3 regions of the Nocardia sp. NPDC088792 genome follow, and region 1 is predicted to be linked to each of the others. Evidence: riboswitches for the same ligand, from Rfam matches in the RefSeq annotation. Region 1 holds a riboswitch; each other region holds the start of a gene.

Region 1 (5,249 bases):
CACACGCATTTGGTGGGGAAATCGTCTGTGTCCCACAGGTTCACGAGCTCGGTGCGCAGATTCTCCGCGGTCAGCACGTCCAGCGCCGAGAACGGCTCGTCCATGAGCAGCAGGTCCGGTTCCAGCACCAGCGCGCGAGCGAAACCGACCCGCTGGCGCATACCGCCGGACAGCTCCTTGGGATAGGCCGACTCGAACCCGTCCAGGCCGATCCGGTCGATCGCCTGCAGGGCCTGCTCGGCGCGCTGCTTGGGCGGCACCCCGCGCGCGGCCAGACCCAACTCCACATTGTCCTGCACCGTCAGCCACGGCATCAGCGCGAAGGACTGGAACACCAGCGCCGCACCGGGATTGGAACCCGTCAACGGCGTGCCCCGATAGCGCACCTGCCCGCCGGTCGGCGCCAGCAGGCCCGCGATGATCCGCAGCAGCGTGGACTTACCCGAGCCCGAGCGGCCCAGCAATGCCACGATCTCGCCCTCGCGCAGTTGCAGATTCATGTGCTCGAGAACATTGAGGCGTTCCCCGGCCGCACCGGTGAACGACATGTCGACATCGTCGATGTCGATGAGGACCTCTCCGGTGGTCACCGAGTTGGTCATAATCCTCCGTCCTAGAGCGAATAGCGGCGTTCTGCCAGCCCGTAGAGGCGCCGCCAGAAGAACCGGTTGAAACCGACGACGAAACAGCTCATCACGAGCACGCCGACCAGAATGCGCGGCGAGTCACCGGAACTGGTGGCCTCGGCGATGTAGGCGCCCAGACCCGTTGCCGTCAACGTGTGATCACCGAACTTCACCACCTCGGCCACGATCGAGGCATTCCACGCGCCACCGGCCGCGGTGATCGCGCCGGTGACGTAACTGGGGAAGATGGCCGGCAGGATCAGCTTGCGCCACCACAGCAGCCGCGGCAGCCGCAGATTCGCCGCCGCCTCGCGCAGATCGTTGGGCACCGCCGCGGCGCCCGCGATCACATTGAACAGGATGTACCACTGCGCACCGAGTGCCATCAGCAGCGTGCCCGCCCACTGCAGGCTCGCACCCGTCGCGATCAGCACCGCACCCACCAGCGGGAACAGGAAGTTGGCGGGGAAGCTGGCCAGCACCTGCACGATCGGCTGCGCGATACGGGTCACCTTGGGGTTCAACCCGATCCACACCCCGATCGGCACCCACACCGCCGTCGCCAGCAACAACAGCACCACCACGCGGATCAGCGTGATCCCGCCCAGCCCGAAGGCATGCCCGATCTCGCCGAAACCGGCTGTGCTGCCGATGTAGTGCAGCATGTGATAGCCGCCGTAGATCAGCGCCGCGAACACCACCAGCGTGAACACCACATCGGCGGCGCGCCGGCGCGCCGGCGGCACGTACAGCGGATGCTCGGCCAGCCCGAACACCCGCATCGCCCGATCCACCGGGAAGATCAGCGGCCCGAACACCCGGCCCAGCAGTCCGGGAATGTGGCTGCGGCGCAACAGATCCAGCACCAGGCTGCGCGGCCCGTCGGCGGATTCGCTGTCCTCCACCCGGAATCGTTCGGCCCACACCGTGATCGGCCGCCAGAACAGCACATTCAGCCCGATCACCATGATGATCATGACCGCGATGGCCAGCAGCACCTTGCCGGTCGCCGAATCCGCGGTCGCCGACGCGACATAGGAACCGATGCCCGGCAGCGCGTAATTGCGGTTGTTGACGCTGATCGCCTCGGCCGCGGTGAGGAAGAACCAGCCACCACCGAAACTCATCATGGCGTTCCACACCAGCGGGAACATGCCCGAGGGCACATCCACCCGCCAGAACCGCTGCCAGCGCGAGAGCCGCAGATTGCGGGCCGCCTCATCCAATTCGCGCGGCTGCGAGAGCAGGCTGTGATGGAACGCGAAGGTCATGTTCCAGGCCTGCGAGGTGAAGATCGCGAAGATCGACGCGCACTCCAGGCCCAGCGAGGACCCCGGGAACAGGGCGATGAACCCGGTCACCGTCACCGACAGGAAACCCAGGATCGGCACCGACTGCAGGATATCGAGGGCCGGCAACAGTACCTTCTCCGCGCGCGGCAGCCGCGCGGCCGCCTCGGCGTAGACGAAGGTGAACACGATCGACACCCCGAGCGCGATGAACATGCGCAACAGCGAACGCGCCGCGTAATAGGGCAGTTTCGCCGGATCGGTGGAGATATTGGTGGCCGCGGTGGCCTGATCGAAGGGCACGTGCATGCCCGCCGACACCTTGACGATGATCCAGATCAGGATGGCCGCACCCAGGAACACGGCCACATCCGCCCAGCGCGAGCGCGGGCGATCCAGCGCCCCGCGCGAGGGATAGGAGCGCAGACCGGCGGTCATTCGTCGGCCACCGTGGGCTGCGCCACCGTACGCCAGCCGACACTGGTCACCGACGGTTCCAGGCTCAAACGGCTGACCGCGGCCTCCATCTGACGATCATCGCGGCGGTCACCGGTGAGTTCGGCGCGCACCTCCACCCGGCCCGGCTGGGTGTCATGACTGGAAATCGACACCAGCCGGAAATCGGTGCGGGTCAGCGACTGCACCAGCAGTGCCCGCACATGGGCCTCGTGTGAATCGTCGGTCGCGGCGGTGAAGGCGTACAACGCCTCGATGTCGTGGGATTCCTGCGGGCGGTCGACCGCGCGCGCCGCGGTGCGCAGCGCGGTGTTCACCACGACCACCGCCACCGTGCCCGCCGCGGCCGTATCGAACATGCCCGCACCCGCGAGCGAACCCACCGCCGCCGAACACCACAGCGTCGCCGCGGTATTCAGCCCGCGCACCGTGAAACCCTCGCGCATGATCACACCCGCGCCGAGGAAACCGATACCCGAAACCACCTGCGCCGCAACACGAGTCGGGTCGGCGTCGCCACCGTGGAACCCGTGCGCGGACAACAGCACGAACAAGGTCGAACCCGCGGCCACCAGCGTGTTCGTCCGCAGCCCGGCCATGCGGGCGCGGTACTGGCGCTCGAACCCGATCACCGCGCCCAGCCCGACACCCGCGCCGAGCCGTAACAGCATCTCCAACGTCGACATGACGCCCTTCTCCCAGCTAGCGTCGGCGCACTCGAAATCGCACGCTACCGCCCGTGAGGTAGCGGAAAGCGGATTGTGTCGGTGTCGCCGAGTGAACGATTGGCTAACGGACCTGTGTCCCCATCGGGCATGCCGACCACCTCCTCGTTCCACCGCGCACGCGCCGGGGAGGGGCCCGGCGGACGCGCCGGGCACGGATACCACCCTTCGTAAGACCTTCAGCACTCCACGGCGTGAACCCGCTACGACAGCGGGAGCCGGTCGGGGCCACCCCTTAGTTCGGGGCGGCCTGTCCTGACCTTGGGCGTCTCTCGACGTTCGGGGTCGCCGGCCTGTATCCGTGAAGGAGCCTCAGCTAACGACGGCACCTTGCGCCAGCGAGTTAACACCGCGCCAACCGTTTCGGCAACTCGATGTGAGCGCGGTCCCAGGCGACCGGGCGGGCGCCGGAACGAGTTGCCCACTGCCGCAATCGCGCCGGTCGCGGGGGATCGGGCTCGAAGCCGACAGGTCAGCTGCGATACATCGTGCGGTAGGCGGCGATGGTCGCGACCAGGTGATCGACCAGCTGTTCGCGGCTGGCGCGCAGGGTGCCGTTCAGCCACGCGGAGAACATGCCCGCATTACCGCTGGCCATGGTCACCGCCGCCAGTCGCCGCCGCACCGGATCCTCGATGTGCGCGAACAGGTGATCCTGGATGAGGCGAGTGAAGGCGGGCATGACCGCGATCGTGGTCTGGCCCAGGCCCGTCGACGAATAGGGCTCGACCAGGAACAGCCGCGACTTGCGCGGATCCGCGAGCACCTTGTCCAGCAACACTTCCGACAGTGCGCGGTCGCGGCTCGGGTCGTCGACGACGGCGAACGCGGTCATCGGCTCCAGGAACTCGTCGGCGACCAGGCGATAGAGCACATCGAGCAATTCGTCACGGCTGGTGAAGGATTCGTAGAAATAGCGATCGGTCAGGCCCGCGCGCCGGCACACCGCACGCATGGTGACCGCCCCCGCGCCGGACTCGCCGATCAGGTCCAGAGCGGCCTCCAGCAGCGCCGCGCGCCGCACCTCACGGCGTTCGGTGAGGGTCGTGCCGCCCCAGATACGGGGTTCGGCGTCGGGGGAGGGCTGCTCGGTGTGCACCTCCTGAAGACTAATGCCCGGCACCGGGCGCCCACGCGCACCCGGCGCCGGAGCGGGCCGAAACGCCCGCGCCCGTGCTCAGCTGGTGACCACGCACGCGCTGCCCAGATCCAGGCCGCTGCCGACCTGCTCCCAGGCGAACTGCGGCCCGCCGCGCCACGACCAGGCCGTGATCACATGCGTTCCGGTCGAGGTCGGACTCCACGTGGTGGAGGCGTTCCCGCTGTTGTCCAGGCGCAGCTGCTGCTGACCGAAGCTCGCGCCATTGCTGTCGTTGAGATACACGTCCTCGTACGGACTGCCGTTCACCTGGACCGTGTACGAGCAGCCGGTACCGAACCTGTCGACGCCCAAACTCAGGCTCGTGCCCGTCACCGTCACGCTGTTGACGTCGGCGGCCGCATCCGGTGCGGCCAACACCAGCGACGTCGCCGCCGCGGCGAGCGCGGCAGCGGCGACAATCGATTTGCGATGCCGGATCATGTCGATCATCTCCCCATGAAGATTTCGAACCGATACATGCGTCGTGGATGGCGCATATACGCCAGTGTCGGCGTTCAGGGGCAGCGACACGCCCGTATCGGACCACTCACTCGGTAATCGATGCGGTGCCCCACCGCTCCACGATCAACGGCTACGGCTCGGCTACCGAGAGCGCCCATGGCCTGCCCAGACCAGAGCCACCCGGCACGCCGGAAGCGGGCCTGGTGGCCCTGGATGGCGACGCTCGCGGCTGGTCGAATCGAATCCGGGGGCGCTGCCGTACCGTAAGTGCAGGTTCTCGACGTCCGAAGTCGCTCCGGATCCGTTCCGGCAGCTGTTCCCACCGTGTCCGTGCTCGCCACCGTGCCGGGGGTGAGGTCGAATGGTCAGGAGAATCGTTTGTCGCTGATGCTGCGGGGAATCGGCTGGCTCGGGTTGTATGTGGCCGTCGCGGTGCTGCCGCTGGTGTTCGCGGTGGCCGGCACGCAGTCGGCACACCGCGGGTTCTGGATCGAATTCTCCGTCGCGCTCGGGTTCGTCGGAATGTCGATGCTGGGTATGCAGTTCGCGC
Region 2 (5,249 bases), on a different contig from region 1:
GACGGAGGGTTCGGCGACGCTGGAGGTGGTGGCAAGACGGTTGCTGACCTCACCTAGATCATTACAGCGGCGGCTCACCGAGCACGGCACCAGCTGGCGCCGCGAACTCGATCTGGCGCGGCAGCGGAGATTGCGCCGGGCGGAACATCTTCCACGCGCTCAGCAGGCGGAATTCCTCGGTTACGCCGATCCCGCGAGCCTCCGCCGGGCGGTGCACAGGTGGCGCGGACGCGACGTTTCCTGAGTGATCCGACCCCGGTTGCACCCCCAAAAGGCACCTACCGTACGGTATTTGGGCAACTCCCCAGCAAGAGTTTGGCGCCCCTTCGACCGAGTTGGCGTTTTCGGAACTCCCCTGCGTCACTCGCCGAAACAAAACTGGACGGAAACGCCAGTGACGCGCCGGCCGCGAAGCGCGTCACGGCGTTCAGATGCGTGGCGCGGCCGACGATGTCCGTGGCCACGCATCGCCCCGCACGGCTGTTCCACTTTGCGTCACCAGTGCACTTCACACCACCGGAAATGCCCTGCACCACCGGAAATGCCCTGCACCGCCCGCACCGCCCCGCACGACCTACCCGGCCCGGTACTCGATTGGAGCTCGCATATGCCCCACACCGCAGAAACCGCCACCGCCTTCGTCATCACCGCCGTCGAGGCCAAGGGCACGGCCAGCCGTCACGACTTCGACATCCCGGCGATCGTGACCGCCACGCACAGCCTCACGGAGACCTGGGATTTCCACGCGGTGGACCAGAACATGTTCTGGAACATCGCTGCAACGTTTCTCAAGCACTGAGACGGCCCGGAAAAAGGCTGAAACAGGTTGCAGCAGACCGTCAGACGCCGTCCACCGCGAGGGTGGCCTCGGCCAAAGTCATTGCCGCGGCGCACGGATCCGGTTGCGCGGACCGGTCGCGGTTCTGCACCCACCAGGTGACGGTTCCGGTATCGGCCACCGTGACCGCGCAGCTGCCCGGATTGCCGGGGTCGTGCCAGTACATACCCGAGAAGTGCCGCACGACCACTCGTTCGATCTGATAACCGGACTGCCCGGCCACGTCGGCCTCGCGGCCCATGGTGTCGTTCTGCAGCCAGGCATAGGTGACATCGACGGGGGCGCCGGCCGAATTCCGGCCGGTCCAATTGCAGATGGTGGGCTGGCTCTGCTGTTTCAGACCGGTCACACCGATGATCTGCGCGATCTTCTGATCCTCGATCGGACCGCACCCGGCCAGCAGATTGGGGTCGACCGACTGCCGCACCGCCGAATCCCCGGAATGCTGCGTGCATCCCGACAGCGTCACCATGCCGGCCACCGCGGCCACGGCCAGCGCCAAACTCGTCCGGGCCCTGCGCATTACCCCTGCCCCGCCTTCGTCAAGGTCTCCGCGGCCAGCTGCTGGAGCGCCGAACACGGCTGTGGGCGGCTGTTTTCGGCAGTGTTCGCCTTGATGGACCAATCGATGAAGTCGGTGCCGCCGAAGGGCACGCCCACCTCGCACGATTGCGCGGAGGTCCACATCAGCCCGGATCGGCCGCCCACCGTCACCGTGGCCGGTGTGCTGTCGGTGATCTGATCGCGGCGCGCGTCGAGCCCGGCGCCACGGAACCAGTGGAAGATCACGGTGTAATCGCCGCCGCCGTCCGGCTGCCAGCTACAGCTGAACGGATTGACCGCAACGCGCTGCAGGCCTTGCACTCCCGTCGCCTGTGCGACATCGGAGTCGGAGAGCGCGCCGCAGAGCCCGACCGTGTTCGGGGAGGGCGCGATCGGCCCGGCGCTCGTGGTCGTCGGCGCGGCGGCCGGCCGGCCCGCATGCCCGCAGCCCGCTATCGCCACCCCGATCAGGGCGATCCCTGCCGCTGCCGATACTGCTCTCACCACGCCGACCAGAGTAGGCGACGTATCGAAGATGCGCCGAAAAGAAGCCTTTTGACTTTTTACGGGGCCTTTACTACGTTGGGTATTGCACCTCGATAGGCGAGGCTCCTGTACGAACACAGGCCACTGATCTGACGACGTCGAGAGACGCCCAAGGTTAGGACAGATTTCCCCGGATTAAGGGGTTATCCAAGGTGGCTTCCGTTCATAGCGATACGTCGTACAGTGCCGAAGCTCTGACGAGAGGGGTGTCTGCCCATCTCATGATCCACGGGCCTTCCTCCCAGCGTGCTCATCGGAATACACGCATGCGCAATTCCGGAACGACAGCGGAATTTCGCGAGAAAAATTCATCACCGTAGGCGCCACAGTGCCGATCGGTAAATTCGTGCTGCCCTGAATACAATTCGGGCAGCGATCACACGAGGCATAAAAGATGAGAATTCGTATGCTCGCGCTCGCCACCGCGACGATCACCACCACCGCCCTGGCGGGCCATGCCGTCGGCCTGGCCGAGCCGCCGGAACACACCGGTCCCGCCGAAGCCGCCACCCCCGCCGCTGCCATCGACGGACAGGCGCGGATCGAAGGCCGGTCGGTGGTGCTGCACACCGATGCCGGGTCGCTCCGGGTCGCCGGAAATCAGCTCCGCATCACCGATCCGGACGGCGTGACGCTCACGGCGATCCCGCTGACGATCATCCGGCAGGACACCGTTTTCCCGGTCGACGCGCAGGTGGACGGGACCACCGCGACCCTCACCCCGCGCACCGACCTGGGCCGGCCCGCCACCACGGAAGAACGCAGCCGGACGGCGCAACTCGACGCCGAGGCCCGCGCCACCCAGCCGATCCTGCTGGCGCAGCACATCTCCGATACCCCCGAGGATCGGATGAACACGGCCATGGCCAATGTCAACAACGAGCTCACCGTCGCACTCGCGGTGGGCACGCTGCTGGGCGCGATCGTCGGCGGGCCGCTGGGTTGTGTATTCACCGGTGCCCTCGGCACGGCGACCGCCGGGCCGCTGGGCACGATCGTCGGCTGTCTCGCAGGCGCGGTCGCCGGCGCCGGTATGGGCGTGGTCGTGTTCAACCTGATCATCGGCGTGCCCGCGCTGATCGCGTCGGCCGTCCACTACTACAACGTCATGACCGCCCCGCCCGGTCCGGAGGCGAACGACTGATGACACTCGACATCGCAATCCCGAACAGCCCCAAGACGACTCCGGACAGGCCGGCCGTCCGCAACCGGCTCCGCGCGACGGACTACCTGCTGATCGGCGCGGCCGCCGTACTGATCATCGTGGTGCTCAGGCTGTTCCGCGATATGACGGTGCCCTGGACGCCGGACACCGGGCAGGACACCGTTTCCACCGATCCGTCGAACCTGCCGTACTACGCGGCGCGGACCACGCTGCGCATGTTCCTCGGGCTGCTCGCGTCCATTGTGTTCACGTTGATCGTGGGACAGTGGGCGGCGCGGTCGCGGCGCGCCGAGAAGGTGCTCGTGCCCATGCTCGACGTGCTGCAGTCGGTACCGGTGCTGGCGCTGGTCTCGATCACGGTGACGGCGTTCGTGGCCCTGTTCCGCGGCTCGTACCTGGGTGCCGAGGCGGCGTGCATCTTCGCCATCTTCACCGCGCAGGCGTGGAACATGACCTTCGCCTACTACCAGGCACTGCGCAATATGCCCCGGGAGCTCGATGACGCGGCGCGCATGATGCGGCTGACCCGCTGGCAGCGGCTGTGGCGGCTGGAGGTGCCGACCGCTATGGTGCCGATGATCTGGAACGGCATGATGAGTTTCGGCGGCGCGTGGTTCATGCTCGCCTCGTCCGAGGTGATCACGGTCGCGGGTAATGATCAGGCACTGCCCGGCATGGGCAGTTTCATCGCCGCCGCCACCGCCGATGCGCAGGTCGGGGATCTCATGCTGGGCGCGGCGGTCATGGTGATCACCATCGTGCTGGTGAATGTCCTGTTCTGGCGGCCGTTCACGGCATGGTCGGAGCGCTTCCGGGTGGAGAACACCGAAAGTGCGCTGGCGCCACGGAGTCTGGTGCTCGACCTGCTGCGGCGCTCCACGCTGCCGGGCCGGACCGCGCGGCTGCTGCGGCCGGTCGGTGAGGGCCTCGACCGGGTCATGCGGGTGTTCGGGCACAGCACGCGGTCCGCGTACGACGACCGGCGCGACAGCCGCACCGGTGACGCGATCTTCTTCGGATTGTTGTTCGCGGCGCTGGCCTGGGGGACCTGGACGCTGGCCGCCTACTTCGAAAGAACCGTCGGCTTCGCGGAATTCGGGCCCACCACCCTCATGGGCCTGGCCAGCCTGCTCCGCGTGATCGTGCTGCTGGTGGTGTCCACGGTGGTGTGGGTGCCGATCGGCGTGTGGATCGGCATGAATCCGCGGGTCTGCCGGTTCGCGCAGCCGGTGGTGCAGGTGCTGGCCAGTTTCCCGGCGCAGTTCCTGTACATCTTCGTGATCGCGGCGCTCACCTACACGGGTGTCTCGCTGAATATCGGCGGCACCGTACTGATGGCGCTGGGTGCGCAGTGGTACGTGCTGTTCAATGTGATCGCCGCGGCCGGGCAGATTCCCACCGATCTGCGGGAGGCCATGGACGATCTGGGCGTGCACGGCCTGCAGCGCTGGAAGTCGTTGATACTGCCCGCGATCGCGCCCGGGTATGTGGTCGGCGCCATCACCGCCTTCGGCGGGGCGTGGAACGCGACGCTGGTCGGCGAGGTCGTCGAATCGGGGCACACCCATCTCGAGGCGTTCGGGCTCGGCGCGTACATCACCAATGCCACCGCCGCCGGTGACTTCGCCAAGGTGCTGCTGGGCACCTTCGTCATGAGCGTGGTCACGGTGGCCATCAACCGGCTGGTGTGGCGACGGCTGCAGGTGCAGGCCGAAAAACGTTTCGCGCTCGTGTAATTCAGCGCCTCGCGCTCGTGTGTATTTCAGCGCCTCGCGCGCTTGTCATTGATGTAGGGAGAACTACCATGTCCGCTCCGGTCATCACCGTGGATCGTGTCACCAAGAACTTCACCAACCCCTCCGGGGAGCAACTGCCTGTGCTCTCCGATGTCTGCCTGGAGCTGCGCGAAGGGGAAATCGTTGCGCTGCTCGGGAAATCCGGCTCCGGCAAGTCGACTCTGCTGCGGATCATCGCCGGTCTGGTGCGGCCCTCGGCCGGTACCGCGCGGCTGCGCAGCGCCGAGATCACCGAACCGTCCGCCGGTACCGCCATGGTCTTCCAGACCTTCGCGCTGCTGCCCTGGCTGACGGTGCGGGAGAATGTCGAACTCGGGCTGCGCGCACAGGGGATGCCGGCGTACGAGCGCGGTGAACGCGT
Region 3 (5,249 bases), on a different contig from region 1:
TATCTGGCCGGGCTGTTGTTCGGAAATCTCGGCATCGGTTTGAGCATCGGCTGGTGGACCAGCAATCACAATCGGCACCACGCCAATCCGAATACCGAGGGCGCGGACCCCGATGTGATGGGCATCCTGGCGCATTCGAGCGGGCGCGCCGCGACCGGTCGCGGTTTCCGGGCATTCATCTTCCGCTATCAGGCGTGGCTGTTCTTCCCGATGTTGCTGCTCGAGGGCGGCAGCCTGCACTGGTCCAGCGTGCGTGCGGTGTGGCGGCGGTCGATACCGAATTGGGGCTGGGAGGGCGCGCTGCTCGCCCTGCACGCGGTCGCCTACCTGTCCGTCGTATTCCTGGTGCTGTCACCGGGTAAGGCGCTCGTCTTCATCGCGGTGCAGCAGGGCCTGTTCGGCCTTTACATGGGTTGCACCTTCGCACCCAATCACAAGGGGATGGAAGTATTCGACGAGCCCGGCGCCGTCGATTTCCTCCGGCGTCAGGTGCTCACCTCCCGCAATGTGCGCGGCAGCTGGTTCACCGATGTGGCGCTGGGCGGCCTGAACTATCAGATCGAGCATCATCTGTTCCCCTCGATGCCCCGCCCGAATCTGCGCCTGGCGCGGCCGATGGTGATCGCGTTCTGCGCCGAGCACGAAATCCCGTACTGCGAGACCGGTCTCCTGGAGTCCTACGCACAGGCGCTGCGACACTTGCACGAGGCCGGCAGTCCGCTCCGGCAGCCCGCCTGAAGGAATGGAGACGTATGTCTCACCGCTGGACCGCCGTAGCCGTGGGTGTGCTGTGCGCATGGAGTGTGATGGGATCGGCCGCGGCCGATCCCGCGCCGCAAACACCGCCGCCGGACCTGAAATGCCACACGCCGTGGCAGTTTCCGCAGTACGCCGACGGCCAGTGGCGCTGTTCAGGTGGGCCGGGGCCGGTTGTCGTGCCCAAGAGCGGCGGCTAGGATGGCGACTGCACCTCGTTAGGTGAGGCTCCTGAACGAACATAGGCCACTGATCTGACGACGTCGAGAGACGCCCAAGATCAGGACAGATCTTCCCGGCTTAAGGGTTGATCCCAAGTGGCTTCCGGATTCTGCGCACCGCAGGGATACGTCGCTCAGTGTCGAAACTCAACGTGTGGGGTAGTACGCGAAGGTCTTTCGCGTTCAGAACTCTTTCGTGCGTCACTGATTCCGGCTGTGTTCTAGGTAGGTGTGACGATGAGGAATGTATTGAGCTGTGTCCCCGCGGCTGTGGCCGATGGCGCGGCGGCCGTGCCGGATATCGAGCGTTCGGCGCTGGGTAATCTGCTGGCGCTGCGCGCGGTACTGGTGGCGGAGGAGATTCCGTTCCTGCTGATCCGGTCCGAGCGCGACGAACCGGCGCTGGCCATCGATCAGCGCTATCGCCCGCGCGTCGATGCGCTGGTCAGCGCCGCCGCCGGTCCCGGCACGGTGGATATCGAATTCTGGCATCACCGCGCCGACGGGCTGCTCGGCCCGCGGCCCAATGCCCTTACCCGCGAACGGATTCCGGCCGAGGATCTGCAGCGGACCCGGATCCGCCGTTTCGGCTACGACTGGGACACGTTGCGCGGCATGTTCGATGTGCATGCCGGGGATGTGGATTTCGATATCGACGTGGTGTTCTCCTGGGTGGATGCCGCCGATCCGGCGCGGAATGCGCTGCGGTCCGCGGCGATTTCCGAGGCGCTGCTCGGCGAGGGTGACGGCGCGCCGGCGCGCGTCCGCCAGATCGACGAATTGCGGTACGCGCTGCGGTCGGTCTACGCGAACGCGCCGTGGGTGCGGCGCATCTTCATCGCCACCGATTGCACGCCGCCGGCCTGGCTGGACGCGCACCCGCAGGTGACGATCGTGCGTGCGGCCGAACACTTTTCGGATCGGTCGAGCCTGCCCACGTTCAACTCGCATGCCGTGGAATCGCAGCTGCACCACATCCCGGGGCTGAGCGAGCATTTCCTCTACGCCAATGACGATATGTTCTTCGGTCGTCCCATGCGGCCGACGATGTTCTTCACTGCGGGTGGGATCAGCAAGTTCATCGAATCCCCCGTGCGCATCGGCACCGGCACCCGTGCCGTGCGCCGCAGCGGATTCGAGAATGCGGCCCGCAATAACCGGCAATTGCTGCGGAATCGTTTCGGCCAGTTGATCACCCGGCATCTCGAGCACGCGCCGGCTCCGCTGCGGCGCAGTGTGCTGTTCGAGCTGGAGGGCGTTTTCGCCGACGATTTCGCCCGCACCCAGGCCAGTCGTTTCCGTTCCAGCACGGATATCTCCGTCACCAATTCGCTCTACCACTACTACGCGCTGCTCTCCGGCCGCGCGGTGCAGAACGAAACGGCCCGCGCCCGCTACATCGATACCACTACGCGGGAGGGGCTGGATCAGCTTGTCGGACTGGGGATTCGGCGCGATGCCGACTTCTTCTGCCTGAACGACGGCAGTTTCCCCGAGATCGAGGAAGCGCACCGCAGCTCCCGTGTGCGCAACTTCCTGCAGCACTACTTCCCGGAGCCCGCCCCCTGGGAGCGCGTCGAGCTACGGTCGCCGGGCGACGACCGCGCCGAACCGATCGCCGTCTGACCACCACCGAAATTGGGACTCCGCTGGGAGGTTGGAGTCCAGTGGCTGAGAGGTTGGATCGTATGGATGCCGCGCTGCCGGTGGCGCGGCATCATGGGGTGAGTCTCGTGTGTTGCCAAGCACGTGTTTCGCAAAGCATTGGGGAGCGCTCATGCCGTACACGGCAGAGATCAGCCGGACGAATCCGACCTGCTTCATCTTCCTGGTCGACCGATCGACGTCGATGAACGATCAGATCGGCGGCGGCGTACCGCAGCGGAAGGCGGATGTCGTTGCCGATGCGATCAATCGGCTGCTGACCGAACTAGCCGTCAAGTGCGCCAAGGAGGAAGGAGTCCGGGACTACTTCCATGTCGCGGTGATCGGCTACGGCGCGACCGTCGGCTCGGCCTTCTCCGGCGCGCTGGCCGGGCGTGATCTGGTGCCGCTCAGCGAGGTTGCCGACAATCCGGCCCGCGTGGACGAGCGTGCCAAGAAGGTGCCCGACGGCGCGGGCGGGCTCGTCGAGACGACGGTGACCTTCCCGCTGTGGATGGATCCCCACGCCGACGGCGGCACCCCGATGAACCGCGCGCTGCGCTACGCGGAGAACCTCGTGAAGGGCTGGATCGAGCGGTATCCGGCGGGCTTCCCGCCCATCGTCATCAATCTCACCGATGGCGAATCGACCGACGGCATACCCACCGAGGCCGCCACCGAACTGACCTCGCAGGCCACCGCCGACGGCGCGGTACTGCTGTTCAATCTGCACGTCTCGGCCACCGGCGGGTCCCCGGTCACCTTCCCGGCTTCCGATCACGGCCTGCCGGATGCGTACTCCCGCACGCTCTTCGGCATGTCGAGCGTGCTGCCCAGCCATATGCGCGCCTACGCGGCCGCCCAGGGGCAACTGGTCGGCGACACCACACGCGGTTTCGTCTACAACGCGGACATCACATCGGTGGTCCAATTCCTGGACATCGGGACACGTGCGACCGATCTGCGGTGACAACTCCCGGCCTGTACGTAACCCATCTGATCGCGCCCAAGCACGGCTGCACCGCGGCCGAATGCGAGGACGCGGTCTGCGTGCTGCCGGATCTTCCGTTCGATGAGCTGATCGAGGGTCCGCTCGCGGCCAGCGTGTGCGATGGCGCGACCGAGAGTGTGCTGGCGAAGGATTGGGCCCGCCTGCTCGCCGCGGTCTCGGTGGCGAAGGCCCTGCCGGATCCGGGTTTCTTCGCGCCGGGGACCGCGTACGAGGAGTTCGCCGCCGAGGTGGTGGGCCGCTGGGATCCCTGGCTGGCGGAGTACGCCGGCGGTCGCGCCGCGGCGGGCCGCCCCCTGCGATGGTACGAGCAGGCGAAGCTGGCGGGCAGCACCTTCGCCACCATGCTCACCGTGCGTGTCGCACCCGGCGATTCGCCCGGTGGACCCGAAGCCGAGGCGGGGGCAACCCCCGAATGGCATTGGCACGCGGCGGCACTCGGTGATTCGTGCCTGTTCCATATTCGCGACGAGGCGCTGATCCGGTCGTTCCCGATCGAGAGCGCCGAGGATTTCGGAACGACCCCCGACCTTTTCGGCAGTCGCAACCATGACACCGCCTTGTTGACGGCTCGTACCCGATTCGACACGGGTACGTGCCTGCCGGGTGACAGGCTGTTGCTGATGTCGGACGCATTGGCGGCCTGGCTCCTGGCTGCGGGGGACCCGGGTGCGGCGCTGCGCGAACTCCTGGAGTTCGGCGGTCCGCACGATACGCCCGGATTCGCCGAATGGCTGGGCAAACTGCGGGCCCGGCAGGACCTTCGAAACGACGACGTCGCCTTGATCCGCATCGACGTCGAGGGGAGATAGCGGGGATGACGACGGGGATTGCCCGGGCTTTTCCCACCGCGGGCAATTATCAAGAGGCCCTGCAGCATCCGAGCCTGTGCTTCACACACGCCGAGCTCAGGGATTCGGTCCCGGAATTGACCAAACTCCGGCAGCCCCGGGCCATTTCGGGCGCATTCGCGAGCGTGTTCCCGATGACCCACACCCGGACCGGTCACCGCTACGCCGTCAAATGCTTCACCCGCTATGTGCCCGACCAGCAGGCCAGATACCGCGCCATCAGTGAGAAGCTGGCCGCCCTGTCCGCGGCGGAGCTGTCGCAGCCCTGGAAGATCGGATTCGAATATCTGCCGGATGCCGTGCTGGTCGGCGCGAGCCGATATCCGGTGCTGAAAATGGAATGGGCGCAGGGCACCACGCTGGCGGCGTGGCTCGATGTGCACCACCGGGACAGCCGCGCGGTGGACCGGGTGGCCGAACGGTTCGCGGAGCTGATCGCCGATCTCGCGGTGTACGGCATCGCGCACGGCGATCTGCAGCACGGCAATCTGCTCGTCGCGGAGGATGACACGCTGCGGCTGCTGGACTACGACGGCATGTTCGTCCCGGCGCTGGCCGGTCTGGGCGGCACCGAACGGGGGCACCGGAACTATCAGTCCCCGCAGCGCGGTGATTACGATTTCGATGCGACGCTGGACCGATTCTCCGCGTGGGTCATCTATCTCGCGTTGAAGGCCGTCGCCATCGATCCGGAGCTGTGGGAGCGACTGCACGAACCACAAGGGGAGTATCTGCTGCTGCGGGAGGCGGACTTCGAGGATCCGTCGA

Evidence for each region. A riboswitch is a leader RNA that binds a small molecule or an ion and turns the genes downstream of it on or off. The one in region 1 is predicted to bind magnesium.
Region 2: it holds a riboswitch for magnesium, as region 1 does, so the genes downstream of both, ACIP5Y_RS11860 (hypothetical protein) here and ACIP5Y_RS22665 (MgtC/SapB family protein) in region 1, are expected to answer to the same signal.
Region 3: it holds a riboswitch for magnesium, as region 1 does, so the genes downstream of both, ACIP5Y_RS37735 (stealth conserved region 3 domain-containing protein) here and ACIP5Y_RS22665 (MgtC/SapB family protein) in region 1, are expected to answer to the same signal.

The regions. Positions count from the first base shown of each region.
Region 1 is NZ_JBIVKC010000003.1:985,323-990,571, reverse strand. It holds gene ACIP5Y_RS22675 (nitrate/sulfonate/bicarbonate ABC transporter ATP-binding protein) at 1-602, opposite strand, end outside; gene ACIP5Y_RS22670 (ABC transporter permease) at 614-2,353, opposite strand; gene ACIP5Y_RS22665 (MgtC/SapB family protein) at 2,350-3,057, opposite strand; M-box (ykoK) riboswitch at 3,253-3,427, opposite strand; gene ACIP5Y_RS22660 (TetR/AcrR family transcriptional regulator) at 3,569-4,195, opposite strand; gene ACIP5Y_RS22655 (hypothetical protein) at 4,274-4,687, opposite strand; gene ACIP5Y_RS22650 (ferric reductase-like transmembrane domain-containing protein) at 5,051-5,249, shown strand, end outside.
Region 2 is NZ_JBIVKC010000002.1:543,549-548,797, forward strand. It holds gene ACIP5Y_RS11840 (AraC family transcriptional regulator ligand-binding domain-containing protein) at 1-244, shown strand, start outside; gene ACIP5Y_RS11845 (hypothetical protein) at 608-799, shown strand; gene ACIP5Y_RS11850 (DUF3558 domain-containing protein) at 840-1,361, opposite strand; gene ACIP5Y_RS11855 (DUF3558 domain-containing protein) at 1,361-1,888, opposite strand; M-box (ykoK) riboswitch at 1,970-2,140, shown strand; gene ACIP5Y_RS11860 (hypothetical protein) at 2,322-3,071, shown strand; gene ACIP5Y_RS11865 (ABC transporter permease) at 3,071-4,828, shown strand; gene ACIP5Y_RS11870 (nitrate/sulfonate/bicarbonate ABC transporter ATP-binding protein) at 4,897-5,249, shown strand, end outside.
Region 3 is NZ_JBIVKC010000006.1:321,095-326,343, forward strand. It holds gene ACIP5Y_RS37730 (fatty acid desaturase family protein) at 1-738, shown strand, start outside; M-box (ykoK) riboswitch at 964-1,143, shown strand; gene ACIP5Y_RS37735 (stealth conserved region 3 domain-containing protein) at 1,215-2,603, shown strand; gene ACIP5Y_RS37740 (vWA domain-containing protein) at 2,755-3,591, shown strand; gene ACIP5Y_RS37745 (hypothetical protein) at 3,588-4,442, shown strand; gene ACIP5Y_RS37750 (AarF/UbiB family protein) at 4,448-5,249, shown strand, end outside.